3 regions of the Rhodococcus sp. 2G genome follow, and region 1 is predicted to be linked to each of the others. Evidence: riboswitches for the same ligand, from Rfam matches in the RefSeq annotation. Region 1 holds a riboswitch; each other region holds the start of a gene.
What was found. Region 1 has a riboswitch for S-adenosylmethionine ahead of metX (homoserine O-acetyltransferase MetX). Riboswitches for the same ligand answer to the same signal wherever they lie in the genome.

Region 1 (7,181 bases):
CGGGCGATCGCGTGGATCAGATTCGGCGCGAGCGCGACGGGCAGGTAGGCCAGCGCCGAGCCGAACATCAGCATCCATACCCGGGTCCAGAACCGCCGGCGTGCGTGCGCTCCGCCGCGGGCTTCGGAGTCGGTGGCAGTGGTGGTCACGGCCGTCCTCCTCCCGAGCCCTACGGTGATGCGACTGACAGTGGTACACGAAACGGTAGCCGGTGCCGGGAGTGCTCGGGAACACGACACGGGACGCCCGATTGGGGCGTCCCGTGTACGTGCTGTCGAGAACGGAGCGGAAGATCAGGCGCGAGCCTTCTGCAGGTTCTCGTCGAGCGCTGCGAGGAACTCCTCGGTGGTCAGCCAGCCCTGCTCGGGGCCGACGAGCAGGGCGAGGTCCTTGGTCATCTGACCGGCTTCGACGGTCTTGATGACGACGTCCTCGAGCTGCTGCGCGAACTCGATGACCTCGGGGGTGTTGTCCAGCTTGCCGCGGTGCTCGAGGCCACGGGTCCAGGCGAAGATCGACGCGATCGGGTTGGTCGACGTCGGCTTGCCCTGCTGGTGCTGACGGTAGTGCCGGGTGACGGTGCCGTGTGCGGCCTCCGCCTCGACGGTCTTGCCATCCGGGGTCATCAGGACGGAGGTCATCAGCCCCAGCGAGCCGTAGCCCTGCGCGACGGTGTCGGACTGGACGTCGCCGTCGTAGTTCTTGCAGGCCCAGACGTAGCCGCCCTCCCACTTGAGGGACGATGCGACCATGTCGTCGATGAGGCGGTGCTCGTAGGTGAGACCGGCGGCGTCGAACTCCGCCTTGAACTCTTCCTCGTAGATCCGCTGGAACTCGTCCTTGAACATGCCGTCGTAGGCCTTCAGGATCGTGTTCTTGGTCGACAGGTAGACCGGGTAGTTGCGCTGCAGGCCGTACGAGAGCGAGGCGCGCGCGAAGTCCTGGATGGACTTCTTGTAGTTGTACATACCCATCACGACGCCGCCGTCCTCGGGGATCTGGCAGACCTCGTGCTGGATCGGCTCGCTGCCGTCCTCGGGCGTGAAGGTGATGGTGACGGTGCCCGGGCGGTCGACCTTGAAGTCGGTGGCGCGGTACTGATCGCCGAACGCGTGACGGCCGACGATGACGGGCTTGGTCCAGCCCGGCACCAGACGCGGCACGTTCGAGATGATGATGGGCGCGCGGAAGATGGTGCCGCCGAGGATGTTACGGATGGTGCCGTTGGGCGACCGCCACATCTTCTTCAGGCCGAACTCCTCGACACGCGCTTCGTCGGGGGTGATGGTGGCGCACTTGACGCCGACGTTGTGCTTCTTGATGGCGTTCGCCGCATCGACCGTCACCTGGTCGTCGGTGGCGTCGCGGTTCTCCACGCCGAGGTCGTAGTACTCGAGATCCACGTCCAGGTACGGGTGGATCAGCTTGTCCTTGATGAACTGCCAGATGATGCGGGTCATCTCGTCGCCGTCGAGCTCGACGACCTTACCTTCAACCTTGATCTTGGACATATGCGTTTCGTGTCCTCCTAGGACGTTTCTGTAGGTCCCCAATCGACCGCACTTTGTGGGTGCGGTCGCCGTCGGCTCGCGAGCAGCGAGCATGGCCGTGTCCACGTCCTGAACCGCGGCCAAACATGACAAGCGTACTGCTATTGCCGACGACCGCAAAGCGCCTCGTCCCACCCTCACGCCCTACCGACCGGTAACTTTCCTGCTGGTCAGGGATGTTCAGAGGGTGCATAAAGACCCTGCAACGGAGAGTCGCTAGACTGCCGGGAAAGTCATGAGTGCCAGCGTCAAGCCCCGGCTTGCTGGCCGGCAACCCTCCGACCGGGGTGGGGTGCTCCGGGTGATGACACGGTCGGTGGAACCCCACCGACAAGCCTGTTGTCGGGAGGACTGAGATGATGATGTGCTGTCGCACGCAAGCCACGATCACACCTCCCATCACCGCCGGAAGGACGCGATGACCGACATCCGCAGCCGGCGCTGCCAGCCCACCGCGAGCCTCGAGGCGGTCATCTCTTGACGGCGGGCACCGAGCGGCGTCGCGTCGAACTGCCCCCGGCAGACGGACGCCTCGACACCATCGACATCGGTGATCTCGCGCTCGAGAGCGGCGAGACGCTGCCGAACGTCACCGTCGCCGTGCAGAGGTGGGGCGAACTGTCCCCCGCCCGCGACAACGTGGTGCTCGTCGAACACGCCCTCACCGGCGACTCGCACGTCACCGGCCCCGCCGGACCGGACCATCCGTCCCCCGGCTGGTGGTCGGGCATGGTCGGCCCCGGTGCTCCGATCGACACCGACCGCTGGTGCGTGGTTTCGACGAACATTCTCGGCGGGTGCCGCGGCACCACCGGCCCCGGCAGCACCGCACCCGACGGCAAGGCCTGGGGATCCCGCTTCCCGCTGATCACCGTGCGCGACCAGGTGGCGGCCGAGGTGGCGCTGCTCGACAGGCTCGGCATCGACGTCCCCGCCGCCGTGACCGGCGGATCGATGGGTGGCATGCGCACCCTCGAGTGGATCATCGCGTACCCGGAGCGGGTGCGAGCGTCGCTCGTCCTCGCCACCGGTGCCCGCGCGACCGCCGACCAGATCGGCACCCAGACCGCGCAGATGGCTGCCATCACGGCCGACCCCGACTGGCAGGGCGGCGACTACTACGGCACGGGGCGGCGTCCCGAAGCCGGACTCGCCATCGCCCGGACCATCGCGCACCTCACCTACCGGACCGAACTCGAACTCGACACGCGCTTCGGGAATCTACCCCAGGACGACGAGGACCCGTGGCGCGGCGGCCGGTACGCCGTGCAGAGCTATCTCGAGCACCAGGCGCGCAAGCTCGTCGCGCGTTTCGATCCCGGTACCTACGTGGTGTTGTCCGACGTGATGAACCGGCACGACGTCGGGCGCGGACGCGGCGGCGTCGAGGCCGCACTCGCGTCCACCCCGGTCCCGACGATCGTCGCCGGCGTCGACTCCGACCGCCTGTACCCGCTGCGCCTGCAGCAGGAGATCGCCGATCTGCTCCCGGGATCGGGCGACCTGCGTGTGCTCGTCTCCCGCGACGGACACGACGGATTCCTCACCGAGGCCGACGAGGTCGCGAAGCTCCTCGTCGAACTGATGAAGCTCGCCGAGGGCTAGTCGGTTCCCAGCGGGTCGATCGACGCGGCGAGCGCTACCACGATTCCGCCGACGACCATCATCGAGGCGACGTCGAACGCCTTGCCGCGTACCGCGAGGACACCGACCTTGTCCTCGTCGAGAGCCCAGCGGAACAGGCCGGCGAGGATGGTGGCGCCGCCGAAGACGAACGCTCCGCGTCGCCACCGATCGGCGATCACCAAGATCACCGCTGCCGCGATCACCAGGGTGACCGCGAGCAGCGGCAGGTTCAGACGCGTGAATCGCATAGCCTGAGCCATCTCGTCTCCCGGGGTCGTCGACCCGCTTATCGGGTCGCGAGCAGCTCGGCCCGCTCCACGACGTTGGTCAGCAGGAAGGCGCGGGTGAGCGGTCCGACGCCACCGGGGTTCGGGGACACGAAGCCCGCGACCTCGCGCACGTCCGCGGCGACGTCGCCGCGCAGTCCGTCCTCGGTGCGGGAGACACCCACGTCCAGCACAGCGGCGCCGGGCTTGACCATGTCCGCCGTCACCAGCCCGGGAACACCTGCGGCGGCGACGATGATGTCGGCGCGACGCACCTCTGCAGCGAGATCACGAGTGCCGGTGTGGCAGAGGGTGACCGTCGCGTTCTCCGAACGACGGGTCAGCAGCAGACCGATCGGGCGGCCGACGGTGACGCCACGACCGACCACCACCACGTGCGCGCCGGCGATCTCCACGTCGTAGCGGCGCAGCAGGTGGATGATGCCGCGCGGCGTGCAGGGCAGCGGAGCCTCCTTGCCGAGCACGAGCCGGCCGAGGTTGACCGGGTGCAATCCGTCGGCGTCCTTGCCCGGATCCATGCGCTCGAGCGCCGCGTTCTCGTCGAGATGCTTCGGCAGCGGGAGCTGGACTATGTAGCCGGTGCAGGCAGGGTCGGCGTTGAGCTCGTCGATCGCCTCGAACAGCTGTTCCTGGGTGATGTCGGCGGGCAGATCCTTGCGGATCGACGTGATGCCGACCTTCGCGCAGTCGTTGTGCTTACCGCGCACATAGGCCGCGGATCCCGGATCGTCGCCGACGAGGATCGTGCCGAGACCGGGCGTGACGCCTTTGGCCTTCAGCGCATCCACGCGGACCTTCAGGTCCTCGAAGATTTCGTCGCGGGTTGCTTTGCCGTCCAGGATCGTCGAAGTCACGTCGTTCATTCTTCCAGGCGCCCGTCCGGCGTCGAATCGCGGCCGGTACCGGAAACCGTCCGCGCGCCGGGAGGCAGGCAGTCCCGGGATAGTTCCGCGAAGGCTTCGGCGAGGTGCCGCTCGTACTGCTCGGGGTCGGGCATGCAAGAGTCCGAGGCCAGAAAAGACAAGGTGAGAACCTCGCCGAGCGAGGTCACGGAGTGGACGAGACTGTAGTTCCGGTTGAGCATCGGAGTACCGATCGCCTCGACGGCGGGACTGCCACCGAATCGGAGGCCCTCGACCGGCCCGCGCGGCACATTCGTCACGGTGGTTTTGGCCAGCGGCACCACGTCTCCCGTAGGCCCCACCCGCCCGCGGTGCGCTCTCCGGATCGTCATCGCCAGGTCGAACGCGGGCGATGCATCCACCGCCGCAACGGAGGCAGCCGACTCCGGACGCCGGATGCGCTGTTTCTCGAGAGCGGCCGACTCGTGGACTCGGCGGAGTCGCTCGCGCGGATCAGCCCGATCGAGGTGCAGGTCGACATACATGAGCGTGACCTTGTTCTCCGACTCCGCTCCCGCTCCGTCCCGGAGGGATCCCGGAACGATCGCCGCCGGTGAATCGGCGGGAATTTCCTCGTAGGATGCGAGGTAGGCGCGTAGTCCGCCCGAGACGACCGTCAGGATCACGTCGTTCACCGAGGTATCCGTGGCGCGCGCGACGGCACGCACCTCCGGCAACGGCATACGGACGACGCCGAGCTGCCAGGCGCTGCCGGCGTCGGTGTCGAAGCGGGTGCGGGGACGCTGCGGCCGGGGGGCGGTGATCTCCCCCGATGCGGTGAGACCACCCAGTGCTCGTCGAGCGCGACGTGCTGCGACCAGAGCCGGGAGCATCCTCGCGTACCGGAAGGGCAGCGAGACCGCCGCGCGGACCGGTCCCGGCACGGCGACGACGCGTCCTCCCGTCGAAGGGGCGGCAGCCGGATCGTCGAGCAGTGCACGAGCGATCTCGACGGCTCCGAGCCCGTCGGTCACCGAGTGGTGCAGGAGCAACGCGACGATGGTGGCGCCCTCGGGAAGGTCCTCGACACCGCGGATGTCGGTCAGGACGTGCACTTCCCACGGCGGTGCGGACAGATCGAGGCAGCGTTCCTTCATCGACGCGAGCAGCCGATGCAACCCGCTGCGCGAGGTCGGTCCGATCGTCTCGTACCGGACGTGATCGTCCGGATCGACGCCGGTCTCGACCCAGTACGGGAAGTCGAGGTTCGCCGGCACGCGGTGCAGGCGTCGGGTGAGCGCCGGTGTGCGATGCAGGCGCTCCCCGATCCAGGTGACGGCGTCCCCACGTGTGCGGATGGGGGCCTCGCCTCCCCGGGCGTCGAACACGTAGAAGCTCACCATGGTCGACGGCGGAGCTTCGGGGTCGGTGTCCCCCACGAAGACGTGGAGCGCGTCCCGCGCGGCCAGTCTGATCCCGCGTCGGCGTGTCATCGCGATGGTTCTCTCCCGGGTCGCCCGCTGCTCGTGCCTCTCGATTGAACCAGTTACCGCTCGGGGCCACACCCGGTCGACGATTCGCGTACACGAGCGCGGAGCGGTGTAATTCGGCCATGGCGCACCGAGTCGGATCGACGACCGGCAGTACACGAGGCCGGGCCGCGCGTCGCGTCCTGTTCTCGTTCGCAGGCGGCCTCGGCCATCTCGCACCGATGCTCCCGATCGCCGACGTCCTGCGCGGGGCCGGCCACCGTCTCGGCGTGTGCGGGGAGGCGGACGTCCTCGCAGGCACCGAAGGCTTCGACGCACACTTCCCCGAGGGGGAGACGACATCTCCTTCCGGTCGGTCCACGGGCACGCTCGCTCCTCCCGACCTCGACCACGAGTACTCGGTGATCGGCACCCACTTCGCCGGTGTGCTCGCGGCGCGACGATTCGACCTGGTCCGCGATGTCATCGACCGCTGGCATCCGGATCTGGTGATCTGCGACGAGATGGACTTCGGTGCGATGACGGCGGCCGAGCACGCCGCCGTTCCCCGCGTGGTGGTCGCCGTCATCGCGTCCGGAGCACTCACCCGGATCGACCGCATCCGTGAGCCACTGGGACGACTACGGGCCGCCCACGACCTCCCTTCCGATCACGAGTGCTCTTTCCTGACACAGGATTTGGTCATCTCACCGTTCCCACCGTCGTTCCGTGATCCTGATGTCCCGTTGCCTCCCACAGCCGTCTCGACAGGGCCGGCCCGTCGCTCGCATCCCGCGAACACCCTGCGATCGACTGGCTTCGTAGCGGCGAGAAGCCCCACCGCGTGTACGTCACGCTGGGTACCGTCTTCAACACCGAGTCCGGTGATCTCATCGTCCGTCTCCTCCGGGGGCTGCACCGACTACCTGCGCGCGTGCTCGTCACCGTCGGCCGGGACATCGACCCGGCCACCCTGCCGTCACCGGGCGGCAACGTCCGCATCGAGCGGCTCGTGGCCCAGTCGGCCGTGCTCCCGCACGTCGATGTCGTCGTAAACCACGGCGGATCGGGCAGCGTCATCGGTGCGCTCACCCACGGCGTTCCGGTCGTCGCGCTTCCGATGGGCGCGGACCAGGAACTCAACGCCCGACGGCTGGTCGCGCTGGGCGCAGGGACCACGGTCGATCCCGTCACCGTAACCTCGGCGGAGATCGGAGGGATCACCCTCGACGCGCTGTCCTCGCGCTCTCTCCGCCGCGGGGCCGAGCAATTGCGCGACGAGATCTCACGATTGCCTCCCCCGGCATCCGTGCTCGCGCTGCTCGAGGATCGGATGTTCTGGTCCGGCTGCGCTGAACCTCTCCGCTCACACGACGGAATAGCCGTTCGGCAACGCCATCCGACCGG
Region 2 (7,181 bases), 2.1 Mb from region 1:
GACGACGTTGTTCAGGATCGCCAGCCAGGTCACCCACTGCAGTCCGGTGAGGGTGGTGAGGACGGCGGTCACGGCGATCTGCCCGAGCTGGGCGAGCCGCGGCACCGGGGTCACCTCTCGCGGTGTCGCCGCTTCCGTCGGCGCGAGTTCGTCGAGGTAGACGGCGAGCGATCCGAGCCTCGGGTGGTCGTACAGTTCTGCGACGGTCATCTCCGGATACCGGCTCCGCAGCGCCGTGACGAGTTGCGCCGCCGCGAGGGAACCACCGCCGAGTTCGAAGAAGTCGTCGTCGACGCCCTCGATCCGGGCGCCGAGGATGTCGGTCCACAGTTCGGCGACCCATTCGGCGGTGGGATCGAGACCGAGTGCTTCCACCGAGTCGGCATCGGCGCCGGGCAGCGGCCACGGCAGAGCGTTGCGGTCGACCTTGCCGGACGTGCGGGTGGGCAGTTCGTCGACGAGCGCGAGTCGGGGGACGAGCGCGGCCGGGAGTTGTTCGGACAGCAGGTCGTGGGCCGACGCGATGTCGAAGTCCGGATCGGTGGAGGCGAGGTATCCCACGAGGATCGAATGTCCCGCGGCCGTCTTGCGGACCGCGCACGCACCGCCCGCCACGCCGGGCAGGTTCTGCAGTGCGTTGTCGACCTCGCCGAGTTCGATGCGGCGGCCACCGATCTTGACCTGGTCGTCGGCGCGTCCCTGGAACAGCAGACCGGCGCGGTCGAGCGTCACGAGATCACCGCTGCGGTAGGCGCGGTCCCAGCCGAGCATGGGCATCGGAGCGTACTTCTCGGCGTCCTTCGCCGGATCGAGGTAGCGCGCGAGGCCGACACCACCGATGACGAGTTCACCGGTCGCGCCCTCCTCGACGGGGTTGCCGTCGGCGTCCACGACGGCGAGATCCCATCCGTCGAGGGGCAGGCCGATGCGGACCGGTCCGGTGCCGTCCATCAGCGACGCGCAGGCCACGACCGTCGCCTCGGTGGGGCCGTAGGTGTTCCACACCTCGCGTCCCCGAACCGCGAGACGTTCGACGAGATCGGGTGGGCAGGCCTCGCCACCGAAGATGAGCAGACGCACCGCCTCGAGGGCTTCGGCCGGCCACATCGCCGCGAGGGTGGGCACCGTGGAGACGACGTTGATGTTGCGCGAGACGAGCCACGGCCCGAGGTCCATGCCGGAGCGGACGAGCGCGCGGGGCGCCGGAACCAGGCAGGCGCCGTGCCGCCAGGCGAGCCACATCTCCTCGCACGAGGCGTCGAACGCCACGGACAGCCCGGCCAGGACCCGGTCGCCGGGACCGAGCGGCTCCCCTTGGCAGAACATCCGCGCTTCCGCGTCGACGAAGGCCGCCGCATTGCGGTGGGTGACGGCGACACCCTTCGGTGTTCCGGTTGAACCGGAGGTGAAGATGATCCACGCGTCGTCATCGAGGTTCGGGCCCCGCACCACCGGGGTGCCCGACGGCGCGGCCGTGCCCGGTCCGATGCCCTCGTCCGTGACGATGGCGGTGACCTGCGCTTCCGAGAACACGAGTTCGGCCCGCTCGTCGGGATCGTCGGCGTCGACGGGGACGTACGCGGCGCCCGCGGCGAGAATGGAGAGAATCGTCACATACAGGTCGCTGCGCCCGGAGGTCATGCGGACCCCGACCCTGTCGCCGGCCCCGACGCCCGCGTCGTTCAGCGCATACGCACCGGCGATCACCGCCTCGACCAGTTCGGCGTATTCGAGGACCGTCGCGCCGTCGTCGATCGCGGGGGCGTCGGGATGTGCTTCGGCAGTGCTCCGCAGCAGGTCGACGAGGGTGCGGGCGGGTGGAGCGTGCGACGCGCGGAGGAACTCGTCGGGGATGGGGGACCGGCCGACGGGGGTCGAGGTTATGGCTGGCAATTCCGCTGGTCCTTCTGCTCGATGGTGCTTCCGGTTATCTCACGTCCGGGTGGACGGCAGGTGAACGTTCGGCGCGCAGAACGCGTGTCGGCGTCGTGCGGTGCCGGGCGACGCGGAGCTGTGCGGGGTTGACACGGCCCGGTCGTCCTGCCATTCTCTTCGCCAGGTCATGAGTACCAGCGTCAAGCCCCGGCTAGCTGGTCGGCAACCCTCCAACCGCGGTGGGGTGCTCCGGGTGACGACCGGGCCGTGAATCCACTACCGGACACGGCAAGCGCGGACTCCGCCGGCGACGAGAATTCTCCGTCGTAGGCGTCACCGGCGGGTCCCCGAGTACACAAGGGATTTGTCATGACTGCTGTAGCCACCACCACCTGCATCGCTCCCTTTGCCACCGTTTCCGGCTGTGACGTGCAGGTTCCGCTCGTCCAGGGGGGTACCTGCACCTATGCGAACTTCGACTACGCGGCGAGCGCACCGGCGCTGTCCGCCGTCACCGACCGCATCACCGAGCTGCTGCCCTTCTATGCGAGCGTGCACCGCGGCGCCGGATACGCTTCGCGGATCAGCACCACCGCCTACGAGGACGCCCGCTCCTCCGTGTCGCGCTTCGTCGGCGCGGCCGACGACCAGGTCGTCGTCTTCACGCGCAACACCACCGATTCGCTGAACCTGCTCGCGAGTGCGGTGCCCGGCGATGTCGTGGTGCTCGACATCGAGCACCACGCGAATCTGCTGCCCTGGAAGAACTCTCGCATCGTCGAGGCTGCGGACACCGTCTCCGAGACGGTGTGGCGTCTCGCGGTCGAACTGCAGCGCGCACCCGCGGCCCTGCTCGCCGTCACCGGTGCTTCCAACGTCACCGGTGAGGTCCTGCCGATCGCCGAACTCGCCGAGCTCGCACACGCTTCCGGTGCCCGGATCCTCGTCGACGGTGCGCAGCTCGTGCCCCATCGCCGTGTCGATCTCGTCGAGCTCGGTGTGGACTACCTCGCCTTCTCCGGCCACAAGCTGTACGCGCCGTTCGGTGCGGGAGTGCTCGTCGGCCGCCGAGACTGGCTCGACGCCGCCGAGCCGTACCTCGCCGGTGGCGGCGCGGTGCGCGAGGTGCGCCTCGATCACACCGAATGGTCCTGCGCCCCTGCGCGTCACGAGGCCGGCACCCCCAACGTGCTCGGCGTCGCCGCCCTTGCCGCCGCGTGCGATGCGCTCGCCGGTTTCGACGCCGACGCGGTGATCCGTCACGAGGAGGCCCTGTGCGCCCTGCTCGTCGACGGTCTGCAGGCCATCGACGGCGTGGAAGTGCTTCGGCTGTGGAACGATTCGGCCGACAGTGTCGGGATCGTCACCTTCACGGTCGACGGCTACGAGCCCGGCCACGTCGCCTCCTATCTGTCCGCCGAGTACGGCATCGGCGTCCGTGACGGACGCTTCTGCGCCCACCCGCTGCTCGCGCGGGTCGGTCGTGCCGGCGGAGCCGTCCGGGCGTCGCTCGGACTCGGCAGCTCGTCCGACGATGTCGAGCGGCTCCTCGGAGCGCTCCGGTCGCTGGTCGAGAACGGGCCGACGTGGGTGCACGCGAAGACCGCCGGCGTGTGGAACCCCTCGCCGGAGACGCGTCCCGGCCTCGGAGCGACCGACGGCGACGCATCTCCGTGCGTCTAACGGTCGACAATTCCCCATAGGATCAGTAGGGTAATTCGCATGGGACGGACGAGGACGATCGCTGCGGCACGCTGGTGCCGTCGTCATGTCGACCTCTGCCGTACGGCATCGGGAATCTGTCCGGACTGAAGGTCTTCTCCCTCACAGTCTTCCGGCTCACAGGCCTATCCCTCCGTGCCGCTCCGCGGCCCGTACCGAGAGGTATCCCATGTCCGTCGCATCCACCGTCACCCCTGTATCCGCAGACCCGGCCGTCGTCGAGTCCGCCGCGATCCGGCCGTTGCGCGTCGCCGTCGAACTCACCGGTCACTCCGGGCCCGACTACTGGGCCGACCTGACCCTGGGACGTGTCGGCGACCCGCCGCTCGACCTCAGCGCCGATGTATCCAACGTCGTGCGGGTGCGTGCCGCCGACCTGCGTGAAGCCGGGAAACTGCGCGACCGCATCCGTGCAGAGGCCGCCGAGGAGGGCCGCGATCCCGATTCGGTCACGGTGCTCGTCGACGTCGAGATCGTCCTCGCCTCCGATGCCCGCACCGCCCGCACCCGCCGCACCCGCCCGGAATCGACTCGCGGGGAGGCCGGCACGCTGTCCTATGTCGGAACGCCGCACGGTCTCGCCGGGCTGATCGCGGACATCCATGCCGTGCAGGTCGCCGACGGCGTCACGCTGATCCCGCTCGCCGCGCCGTTCACCGTCGAGCATCTCGTCGACGGAACGCTGCCGTGGCTGGAGTCGCGCGGCCTCGTCGAGGTCTCGCCGACCGTCGTCGAGGTCCTGCGCCGGTTCGGTGAGGGCGCTCGGACATCCGTGCGCGCTTCCTGACACGCATCGGTATTGCGAAGGAGGGGCAGGAGTTTCGACTCCTGCCCCTCCTTCGCATGCGTTCACGCCGTACGGCGGTCGAGTGATTCGACGACGTGTACGCGCGGATCGGGGTCGAACCGGTAGCCCGACCCACGGACAGTGGTGATGATGTTGCCGAAACGTCCCAGCTTGGAACGGATCCGGGAGACATGGACGTCGACACTGCGGTTGCCGCGGTCGGTGTCGAAGTCGTCGTTCTCCGAGTATCCGGCGCCGAGCGGCCTCAATGCCGCGCGGGACACCGCGACGCGGGGCCGCCGCACCAGGTGCGCGAGGATCTCGAATTCGCTGTGACTCAACTCGACCCGCTGATTGTCGAGCACCAGCCCGCGGGCCGGCAGATCGATGACCAGAGGGGTCGGGCCGGGGCTGAGAAGAGTGTGGGTGCGCGCACCCGGGAGCAGATCGAGCGCGGTCTCCCGCAGAGCATCGGCGAGGGCGGCGAGATCGCCCGCCGACCCGGCGTTCGTGTCCGAGATCTGCACGATGAGAACGAGTTCGGGGGAATCGACCGAGCTGCCGGCCGGGTTCTCGATGGAGGACGTGGTCATGGAAGGGCTCCGCTGGTCGGAAGGTGAACGGCGCCGGGCAGGCAACTACCCGCAGCAGTGCGGCGCCGGAAAAGAGGAAGGGATGGTGCGGATCTCAGAACGCACAGAGGCACGAGCGGGTGCGACACAGGTCGACATGCCTGCGGCTCCACGCTCGGACTGTCACGACGGAAAGTGTACCCGGATGGAGATGCCGGTGGTACCGGTAGGTGGACCGTCTCAGTCCACGTCGACATCGATCGCCGCGGTGATGCGCATGAGCTCCGAATAGACGGTCCGGAACAGTGTGTTCGGGCATCCACCCGACGCCCACAGATCGGGGTAGTGCTGCAGCGCACGGTCGATGTAGGTGGGCAGGTTCGTGGGATGACCGAGCGGTGCGACGCCACCGAGCGGCTGGCCGGTGACCTCCGTGACCAGGTCGGAGGAGGCCGGCACGAGTTCGCCGCCGAGCCGCTCGCCGGTCCGCTCGACCGACACGCGATGCGCCCCGGACACCAGCAGCAGGATCGGGTCGTCATCGAGCAGGAAGACGAGCGACTTCACGATCGCGCCCACCTCGACACCGACCGCGGCGGCGGCCTGCTCAGCGGTGTGCACGGTCTCCGGCTGCTGGACGATCAGACCGTGATGGCCGCGGGCGATGAGCGTGTCCGAGACGCGGTGGGCATTCGGATGCAGCGACCTGGTCATGGATCAAGAGTAGGAAAATCGCCGCCCGATGGGCGCGGTTCCGAGGACGCGTCGTCGTCGTGTCGTGTCGTGGGGTGGCTCGATACAGTCCGTACGTAAACAAGTTACCCTTCGGTATTAACGCCTCTCCTGCCAGAAGGCAGGAGATTCCCGGCTCGGACCGCAACCGAACCACCCAGGAGGTGATCCGCCTGTCTGACGTCGTCGACACCGGTGTGGCCACGCTCCGCCACAGCCAGAATCACTCTGGCAGCGTTCCGGTCCCGGCATGCGCTGTAGTCGCAGGCCGAGCATCGGAAGGTTCGTTCGCCGAGTTCGAGGCGTTGCTTGGCTCTCGCGAAACATCTCGAACACGTCATCGACGTGTATGCGGGCCGTACCAGCACCACCTTCCGGCCGGCCCGCGTGCCCTGCTCGACGAGTTCGCGCTTCGCAGCGCCGATCGCGGCGTCCGCCGCTTTCCTCGCCATCGTGGATCGGGCGAGGAACGGGGGGCGGAAATCCTCCACGGCGATCAGTGCGTGGTGTGCGACCACCCCGCGCGCCCACATCCGTGCCTCGTGCTGGTTCCGCCGAGCGGCCTTCTTCTGCACCTGCGACGCACGTTTGCGGGCTCGCCGGTATCCGCTGGACGGTCGGCTTCCCTTGGGTCTGCGTCGGCGAGCCATGGTTCGTTGCGCCTTCGCCAGCTCCGCCGCGCAACGCTTGCGATGACCCCGGTGCGGCAGGTCGAACCGCTCGTCGGTGGTGGTTGCCGTGTGGGTCACTCCCCAATCGACACCGATCGCCGAACCAGGCGGCGCCGGAGCCGGAGGTTCGGTGCTGCGGGTGACGACGAACGACGCGTACCAATCTCCGACCGAGTCGCGGGTGATGCGCACACTCGACGGTTCGGATGGCAGTTTCCGCGACCACACCACCGGAATTGTGACGCCCTTCGGCAAGCGCAATCGGCCTTCCTGGATCCGGAAGCTGCGACGGGTGTACTCGAGAGTCGGCGACGTTGCCTTCCGGGACTTGAACTTCGGGCGGTTGCGTCCTTTCACCGCGAACGACGAGTCGAGCGCACGAGCGTAGGTCCGCAACGTCTGTTGTTGAGCGACCTGGGAGCCGGCCCGCAACCACGCCGATCGTCTGCGCGTCTCGGTCAGCTGTTTGCTCAGCTTCCCGGAAGTGGGTCGTGCGCCCGTCTTCTGGAGGTGCACGGCTTCGTTCCACAGGAACCTGCAGCGATGCCATTCGTCGAGCAGCGCGCATTCGGCGTTGCTGCCCGCACGCAACCGGAAGTTGTAACGCACAACCTCGACCCCCATGCCCGGGCACGCTATCGACGCCCACCGACAGATTCCGTCGTCACCATCACAAGCCCGACCCTGGAAGGAGGACGGCGGTTCTCACCCTTGTGAGGGCCGAGAGCCGCCGAACACACAATGTCCGATCTCTCGCCTTGGAAAGCGTTCACCGTCGAACGCAAGGATCACGTCGCACAGGTCACGCTCATCGGCCCCGGC
Region 3 (7,181 bases), 450 kb from region 1:
GCGACAGCACGAAGGACCACTGATGGAGGTCGTGCTCCTGGGAACCGGCGCGGCGGACGGGTGGCCGAACCCGTTCTGCACGTGTGCATCCTGCGCGGATGCCGCCCGTCGCGGCGAGATCCGCGGGCAGACCGCGGCACTCGTCGACGATGTGCTGATGCTCGACTGCGGTCCGGAGGCGCCCCGCGCGGCCGTGCGGCACGGCAGGTCGCTGGCGCAGGTGCGGCATATCCTCCTGACCCACGCCCATGCAGACCATCTGGGCCCGCAGGCATTGTTGTTCCGGTCGTGGGTGGCCGCCGGCGTCGAACTCGATGTGATAGGTCCCGCCGACGCGCTCGACACCTGTAGACCCTGGGTGGCTCCCGACGCGCCGGTGCGTTTCGTGCCGGTCGAGCCGGGGGACTCGCTCACCGTCGGCGACTACTCGGTGCGCGTTCTTCCCGCACGGCACAAGGTCTTCCGCGACGGCGACGCGGTGCTGTACGACCTGTCGGGCCCCGGCGGGTCGCGGTTGCTGTGGGCGTGCGACACCGGGATGTGGCTCGCCGAGTGGTTCGAGGCCGTGCGCGACGCCCGGTTCGACGCGGTATTCCTCGAGGAAACCTTCGGCGACCGTTCCGAATTGTCCGAGGGTCACCTCGGCCTGCCCGAGTTCGGCGCGATGGTGGATGGTCTGCGCGGTGTCGGTGCCGTCACCGAGAACACCGAGGTGGTCGCAGTGCATCTGGGTCACCACAATCCGCCCATCGACGAACTGCGGAATCGTCTGCAGCAGGTGGATGCTCGTCCCGGTCGTGACGGTGAGGTGGTCCACGTGGGTGAAGGGACTCCGGTCGTGCCGCATCGGACGCTGGTTCTCGGGGGAGTGCGGTCGGGCAAGTCGCGGCACGCCGAGGAACTACTCGCGTCCTGCCCGTCCGTCACCTACGTCGCCACCGGCGGGACACGAGAGGGTGACGCGGAGTGGGCGGAACGTGTTGCACTGCATCGGGAGAGACGACCGAAATCGTGGTCGACGATCGAGACCCCGGACGTGGCGAAGGTACTGCGGGACGCGGACGAACCCCTGCTCGTCGACTGTCTCGGAACCTGGCTCACGGCACGACTCGACCTCCACGACGTGTGGAACACAGAGAATTCCGCTGCCGTCGACGCCGACATCGACGATCTCCTCGATGCGTGGCGGCAGGCCCGGGTCCCCGTGGTCGCGGTCAGCAACGAGGTGGGCAGTGGTGTGGTGCCGGCGAGTGCGTCGGGGCGGTTGTTCCGCGACATGCTGGGTCGGCTCAATGCGCGGGTCGCCGAGGCCAGTGAGTCGGCAACTCTCGTGGTGGCGGGGATTCCCATTTCTCTGAAATCGAATTGATACCTGTTCTTCTCGTAACGCTGCGGACAACCCCGGCAGAGGCGAATTCCGGAAAGTGGTGCGTCAGGCGAGCAGTCGGTAAAGCCCGATCAGCCCCACCACGACGATCACCGCCCGCAGCGCGACCGGCGACAGGCGCCGGCCGTAGTGGGAACCGAGATAGCCACCGATCAAAGAACCCACCGCGATCAGTGCGGCCACGGTCCAGTCGATCCGGTCGAACGCCACCAGGATGTACGCGCACGCGGCCACGACGTTCACCACCAGCGACAGCAGATTCTTCACCGCGTTCTGTCGCTGGATGTGGTCGTGCAGCAACGCTCCGAACAAACCCATGAGCAGAATGCCCTGCGCCGCCGTGAAATAGCCGCCGTAGATGCCGACGGCGAAAGTGCCGACGACGAGCAGTGTCATCCGCACCGGTCCGAGGTGGCCGTCGGCGTCGTCGCCGGTTCTGCGGGCCACCCACGCCTGGATCTTCGGCTGGAACACGACGAGGGTAAGGGCCAGGAGGAGCAGGATGGGTACGACCGTCTCGAAGACGGTCTCAGGCAGGTGGAGCAGGAGCCACGCTCCTACCAGTGCCCCGCAGAACGACGCCGGGATCTGCCATCGCAGCCGCTCCCATTGCCCGCGCAGCTCGCGCCGATACCCCCAGGTGCCTGACACACCTCCAGCGACCAGGCCGATCGCGTTGGACATCGTCGCGGTCACCGGGGGCACACCGAACGCGACGAGCGTCGGGAAGGTGATGAGAGTGCCGGATCCGACGAGGGAGTTGATCGCTCCGGCGCCCAGTCCGGCCAATGCGACGAGGAAGAGTTCGAGCGGGGTCACCGAGGCGAGTCTACGGCGTACCGAAACCGGCCTTGTCGTCGATGCCGGGGCACCGCGTCGACATCGACATCGGTCTCGACGAGGAACGGATTTCCGTCACAGTGAGAGAAAGCCTTTCCGCGGCGTGCCGCACTCCGTAGCTTGAGGCGCGACCATCCAGAGCGACCGAGAGACCTGGCTCTACGACGTCGCAGCAACCCCCCGTACGCGGGTGCGGGTGCTACCGCCGGGATCGATGGAGGAACGAGCATGACCCGCTGGACCGAGCGCGCCTCGTGGTGCCGCCTGCACATCGACCTGTGCCGCGGTACTTCGCAGCGGTGTCACGGCGGTACTCCGCAGCGGTGTCACGGCGGTACTCCGCAGCGGTGTCACGGCGGTACTCCGCAGCGGTGTCACGGCGGTACTCCGCACCGGTGTCATAGCGGTACTTCGCACCGGTGTCATAGCGGTACTTCGCACCGGTGTCGTCGCTGAGCCGAACCGCTCGCCGAACCTCCCGTCGTTCTTCGCCGCGTGAGTCCCGGCCCGTCCGCAGGGGGACGGGCCGGGACCCACGTCTGCACCCTCGCTTTCCCACACCCGGCATTCCCGAAAGGCCCATTCCGATGGCTCCCGCCCACAGGACGTCGCCGTGAGCACGTCCACCCGGGCACGACAGTCGAAGCGGTCGAGGCGTACCGGTCGGCGTTCCGTCCGTCGCCGATCCTGAGGAAGCCCTACGTGGTGGTCTCGGCCGACGCGGTGGTCGCCGACGACGACGCCACCGCACGCGAGTTGGCGTCGACCTACGGGCATTGGACGCACAGCATCCGCTCGGGCCACGGCGCGATCCCGTACCCGGACCCGGAGACCACCCCGCCGCTGACCGACGAGGAGCGAGCCCTCGTCGACGACCGCATCGTCACCCAGTTCGTGGGGGCGCCGAGCTCGGTGGCGGAGCGTCTCGACACCCTCCGCCGAGTAACGGACGCCGACGAACTCGTCGTCACCTCGGTCACCCACGGCCACGAGGACGTTCGTCGAGACCGGTGTTGTTGTCGATAACTCGCGAGAAATCGACAACAACACCGGTCTCGATTCGGCGCGTCTGGGGATAACGTCGAAAGTTCTCCACAGACGGCGGATTCGGGGTACCGGGAACGCAGGAGACCGGGCACGCTCGCGCTCATGGTCGACTTCCACGAACCGTTCGCCGGCACCGATGCACTGGCGGCCGGATCGGTGACGCGGTATCAACTTCGGCACTACTTCGTGAAGCTTCATCGCAATGTGTACGTCGCTCCGGGAGTCGAAGCGACCGCGCTGCTACGCGCGAAGGCCGCCTGGTTGTGGACCGGAGGCGCCGGGGTACTGGCCGGACCGTCCGCAGCCGCCGTGCACGGGACCCGTTGGCTCGACGCGTCGTTGCCCGCGGAGATCGTGCGGCCCGGAAAACTGCACTCGACGCCGGGCATCATCGTTCGCAGCGTCGACGACATCGAATCCTGCGTCGTCGACGGAATGACGGTGACGATACCGGCCCGAACGGCCTTCGACCTCGCGCGCGGTGCGGACCTCGATCGGTGCGTCGAAATGGTGGACGCGCTCTGCAATGCGACCGGAACGAAGGTCCACGAGATCGAAGCGGTGGCCGCTCGGAACAAGGGCGCTCGGCACCTCGCGTCCGTACGGAAGGTTCTCGAACTCGTCGACGGAGGTGCCGCGTCACCACCGGAGACGCACACGCGGCTGCTGATCGTCCGGTCCGGTCTGCCCGTGCCGGAGACGCAGATCGAGATCTACGACGGTGGGCGGTTCGTGGCACGTGCGGACATGGGCTGGAAGCAGTGGAGGGTCCTCGTCGAGTACGACGGTGCGCAGCACTGGACCGACCGAGTACAGCGGACCATCGACATCGACCGCTATGCGTTGCTGTCGGAGCTCGGTTGGACCGTGGTGCGTGTCGGCGCCGACCTGCTGTATCGGCGACCTCGAGTCCTCGTCGAAAGGGTGCGACGCGCGTTGCACCGCGCCGGTGCCCTCGGGTGACCTGTCGAGACCGGTGTTGTGTGCGATTCTTCGGTGAATTTCGAACACAACGTCGGTCTCGACCGACGACGAGCGTCCGGTGGGCATACTCGGGGACATCGGAACGCGAACGGTCGGAGGAATCTGTGGCTCAGGGTTTGAAGTTGGGATACAAGGCGTCGGCGGAGCAGTTCGGCCCGCGCGAGCTGGTGGAGTTGGGTGTGTTGGCCGAGGCGCACGGGATGGATTCGGCGACGGTGTCGGATCATTTCCAGCCGTGGCGGCACAACGGTGGGCATGCGCCGTTCTCGTTGGCGTGGATGACCGCTGTGGGGGAGCGCACCGAAAGGTTGCAGCTGGGCACGAGTGTGCTCACGCCGACGTTCCGGTACAACCCGGCGGTGATCGCGCAGGCCTTCGCGACGATGGGGTGTCTGTATCCGGGACGGATCTTCCTCGGGGTCGGCACCGGTGAAGCACTCAACGAGATCGCCACCGGCTACGCCGGCCAGTGGCCGGAGTTCAAGGAACGTTTCGCCCGGCTGCGCGAATCGGTGCGGTTGATGCGCGAGTTGTGGCGCGGAGACCGGGTCGATTTCGAGGGCGAGTACTACACCACCAAGGGGGCGTCGATCTACGACGTGCCCGAGGGTGGCATCCCGGTCTACGTCGCCGCCGGTGGCCCGGTCGTGGCCCGCTATGCCGGACGCGCGGGGGGCGGGTTCATCTGCACCTCCGGCAAGGGCATGGAGCTCTACACCGACAAACTGTTGCCGGCCGTGGCGGAGGGGGCGGAGAAGGCGGAGCGGGATGTCGCGCAGATCGACAAGATGATCGAGATCAAGATCTCGTACGACACCGATCCGGACAAGGCGTTGGAGAACACCCGGTTCTGGGCACCGCTGTCGCTCACGCCGGAGCAGAAGCATTCCATCGACGATCCGATGGAGATGGAGGCGGCGGCGGATGCGTTGCCGATCGAGCAGGTCGCCAAGCGGTGGATCGTGGCGTCGGATCCGGACGAGGCGGTCGAGCAGGTCAGGGCGTATGTCGATGCGGGGTTGAATCATCTGGTGTTCCATGCGCCGGGTCATGATCAGAAGCGGTTCCTGGAGTTGTTCGAGCGCGACCTCGCCCCGCGCCTGCGCGCACTCACCTGACGTCCGACCCGCAAGGTGCCGCTTCTCCGCTGAGTAGGAGCGGCACCGAGCAGCCCGACACCCCGCGCGTGCTGCAGACCCAGTCCTGACATCCCGCGACTCCCATGCCCGGCCGGACACCTCCGGCCGGGCGTGCGCGCGGGTACGCGGGACGGAGCAAAGTTTGCAGTTAGGGTGGAATCCATGAGTGCTGCTGCAGGGTCCGTCTCGAGCATCTACATCGCAGCTCCGGAAGGGGACACCGGGAAGTCGACGGTCGCCCTGGGCGTGCTGCAGACGCTGTGCGCGTCCACCGCCCGCGTCGGTGTCTTCCGTCCCATCGCGCGCTCCGACAGCGACATCGACTACATCCTCGAACTGTTGCTCGAACACACCACCGTCGACCTCGCCTACGAGGACTGCATCGGCGTCACCTACGACGACGTCCACGACGACCCGGACGCCGCGCTCAGCGACATCGTCGGCAAGTACCACGCGGTGGCGGACCGCTGCGACGCCGTCGTCATCGTCGGCAGCGACTACACCGAGATCGCCAACCCCAGCGAACTGTCGTACAACGCCCGCATCGCGGCGAACCTCGACGCCCCGGTACTGCTCGTCCTGCGCGGTTCCCGCCGCACGCCCTCGGAGATCGCCCAGCTCGCCGGTGTGTGTGCGAACGAGCTCGCGGGACAGCATGCGCATCTCGGCGCGGTGGTGGTGAACCGCTGCGACCCCCATGCACTCGACGAGATCGCCCGGGCTCTCGGCGACCGCACCGAACCGGTGTGGACGCTCCCGGAGGTGCCCGCACTGGTCGCGCCGACGATGGCCGAGCTGCAGACCGCGATCGGAGGCGAGCTCTACAGCGGTGACCCCGACCTGCTGCAGCGGGAAGCGCTGCGGATCATGGTCGGTGGCATGACCGCCGAACGGATTCTCGAGCGGCTCACCGACGGCGTCGTCGTCATCGCTCCCGCCGACCGCTCCGACGTCATCCTCGCGCTGGTCAATGCCAATGCCGCCGAAGGATTCCCGACGCTCGCCGGCATCATCATGAACGGGGGCCTGCTGCCGCACCCGATGATCGCGCAGCTTGTCACGGCCTTGAAGCCGTCGCTGCCGATACTCACCACCGAACTCGGCACCTTCGACACCGCCTCGGCTGCCGACCGCACCCGAGGCCGCATGGCCCTCGGCGCACAGCGCAAGATCGACACGGCACTCGCGCTCATGGAACGACACGTCGATTCCCGTTCTCTGCTCGACCGGTTGCGACTGCCGCGACCGTCCGTGACCACCCCGCAGATGTTCGAATACCAGCTCATCGACCGCGCGCGGGCCCAGCAGCGGCACATCGTGTTGCCCGAGGGCGAGGACGACCGCATCCTTCGAGCCGCCGGACGCGTGCTCCAGCGTGGCATCGCGAAGCTGACGATCCTCGGCGACGAGGCAGCCGTCCGCCAGCGGGCGTCGGAACTCGGGGTGGACCTGTCGCAGGCGCAGATCCTCGACCCGCGCACTTCCGAGCACGCCGACCGGTTCGCGGAGGAGTACGCGCGGCTGCGTGCCCACAAAGGCATGACCGTCGAACGTGCACGCGAGATCATGCGCGACATCTCATATTTCGGCACGATGATGGTGCACCTGGGACTGGCCGACGGCATGGTTTCGGGCGCGGCCCACACCACCGCCCACACGATCCGCCCCGCCCTCGAGATCATCAAGACCGAACCGGGCGTCTCCACGGTGTCGAGCATCTTCCTGATGTGCCTCGCCGACCGTGTCCTCGCGTACGGCGACTGCGCCGTCGTCCCCGACCCGAC

Region 2: linked by a shared signal. The riboswitch ahead of BO226_RS23450 (aminotransferase class V-fold PLP-dependent enzyme) and the one ahead of metX (homoserine O-acetyltransferase MetX) in region 1 are both predicted to bind S-adenosylmethionine.
Region 3: linked by a shared signal. The riboswitch ahead of BO226_RS15430 (LLM class flavin-dependent oxidoreductase) and the one ahead of metX (homoserine O-acetyltransferase MetX) in region 1 are both predicted to bind S-adenosylmethionine.

Annotation. Positions count from the first base shown of each region.
Region 1 covers NZ_CP018063.1:2,827,483-2,834,663, forward strand. The annotation lists gene BO226_RS13365 (hypothetical protein) at 1-149, opposite strand, end outside; gene BO226_RS13370 (NADP-dependent isocitrate dehydrogenase) at 294-1,511, opposite strand; SAM riboswitch class IV at 1,782-1,893, shown strand; gene metX (homoserine O-acetyltransferase MetX) at 2,028-3,155, shown strand; gene BO226_RS13380 (DUF3017 domain-containing protein) at 3,152-3,436, opposite strand; gene BO226_RS13385 (bifunctional methylenetetrahydrofolate dehydrogenase/methenyltetrahydrofolate cyclohydrolase) at 3,463-4,317, opposite strand; gene BO226_RS13390 (wax ester/triacylglycerol synthase domain-containing protein) at 4,323-5,798, opposite strand; partial or broken gene BO226_RS28120 (glycosyltransferase) at 6,619-7,038, shown strand; gene BO226_RS13400 (maleylpyruvate isomerase N-terminal domain-containing protein) at 7,141-7,181, opposite strand, start outside.
Region 2 covers NZ_CP018063.1:4,939,652-4,946,832, forward strand. The annotation lists gene BO226_RS23445 (Pls/PosA family non-ribosomal peptide synthetase) at 1-1,893, opposite strand, end outside; SAM riboswitch class IV at 2,059-2,176, shown strand; gene BO226_RS23450 (aminotransferase class V-fold PLP-dependent enzyme) at 2,245-3,558, shown strand; gene BO226_RS23455 (LLM class flavin-dependent oxidoreductase) at 3,767-4,384, shown strand; gene BO226_RS23460 (winged helix-turn-helix domain-containing protein) at 4,447-4,977, opposite strand; gene BO226_RS23465 (YbaK/EbsC family protein) at 5,197-5,670, opposite strand; gene BO226_RS23470 (RNA-guided endonuclease InsQ/TnpB family protein) at 5,775-6,983, opposite strand; gene BO226_RS23475 (crotonase/enoyl-CoA hydratase family protein) at 7,101-7,181, shown strand, end outside.
Region 3 covers NZ_CP018063.1:3,276,095-3,283,275, reverse strand. The annotation lists gene BO226_RS15445 (ABC transporter ATP-binding protein) at 1-23, shown strand, start outside; gene cobU (bifunctional adenosylcobinamide kinase/adenosylcobinamide-phosphate guanylyltransferase) at 23-1,369, shown strand; gene BO226_RS15435 (sulfite exporter TauE/SafE family protein) at 1,433-2,206, opposite strand; SAM riboswitch class I at 2,356-2,448, shown strand; partial or broken gene BO226_RS15430 (LLM class flavin-dependent oxidoreductase) at 2,846-3,253, shown strand; gene BO226_RS15425 (DUF559 domain-containing protein) at 3,377-4,237, shown strand; gene fgd (glucose-6-phosphate dehydrogenase (coenzyme-F420)) at 4,363-5,376, shown strand; gene pta (phosphate acetyltransferase) at 5,560-7,181, shown strand, end outside.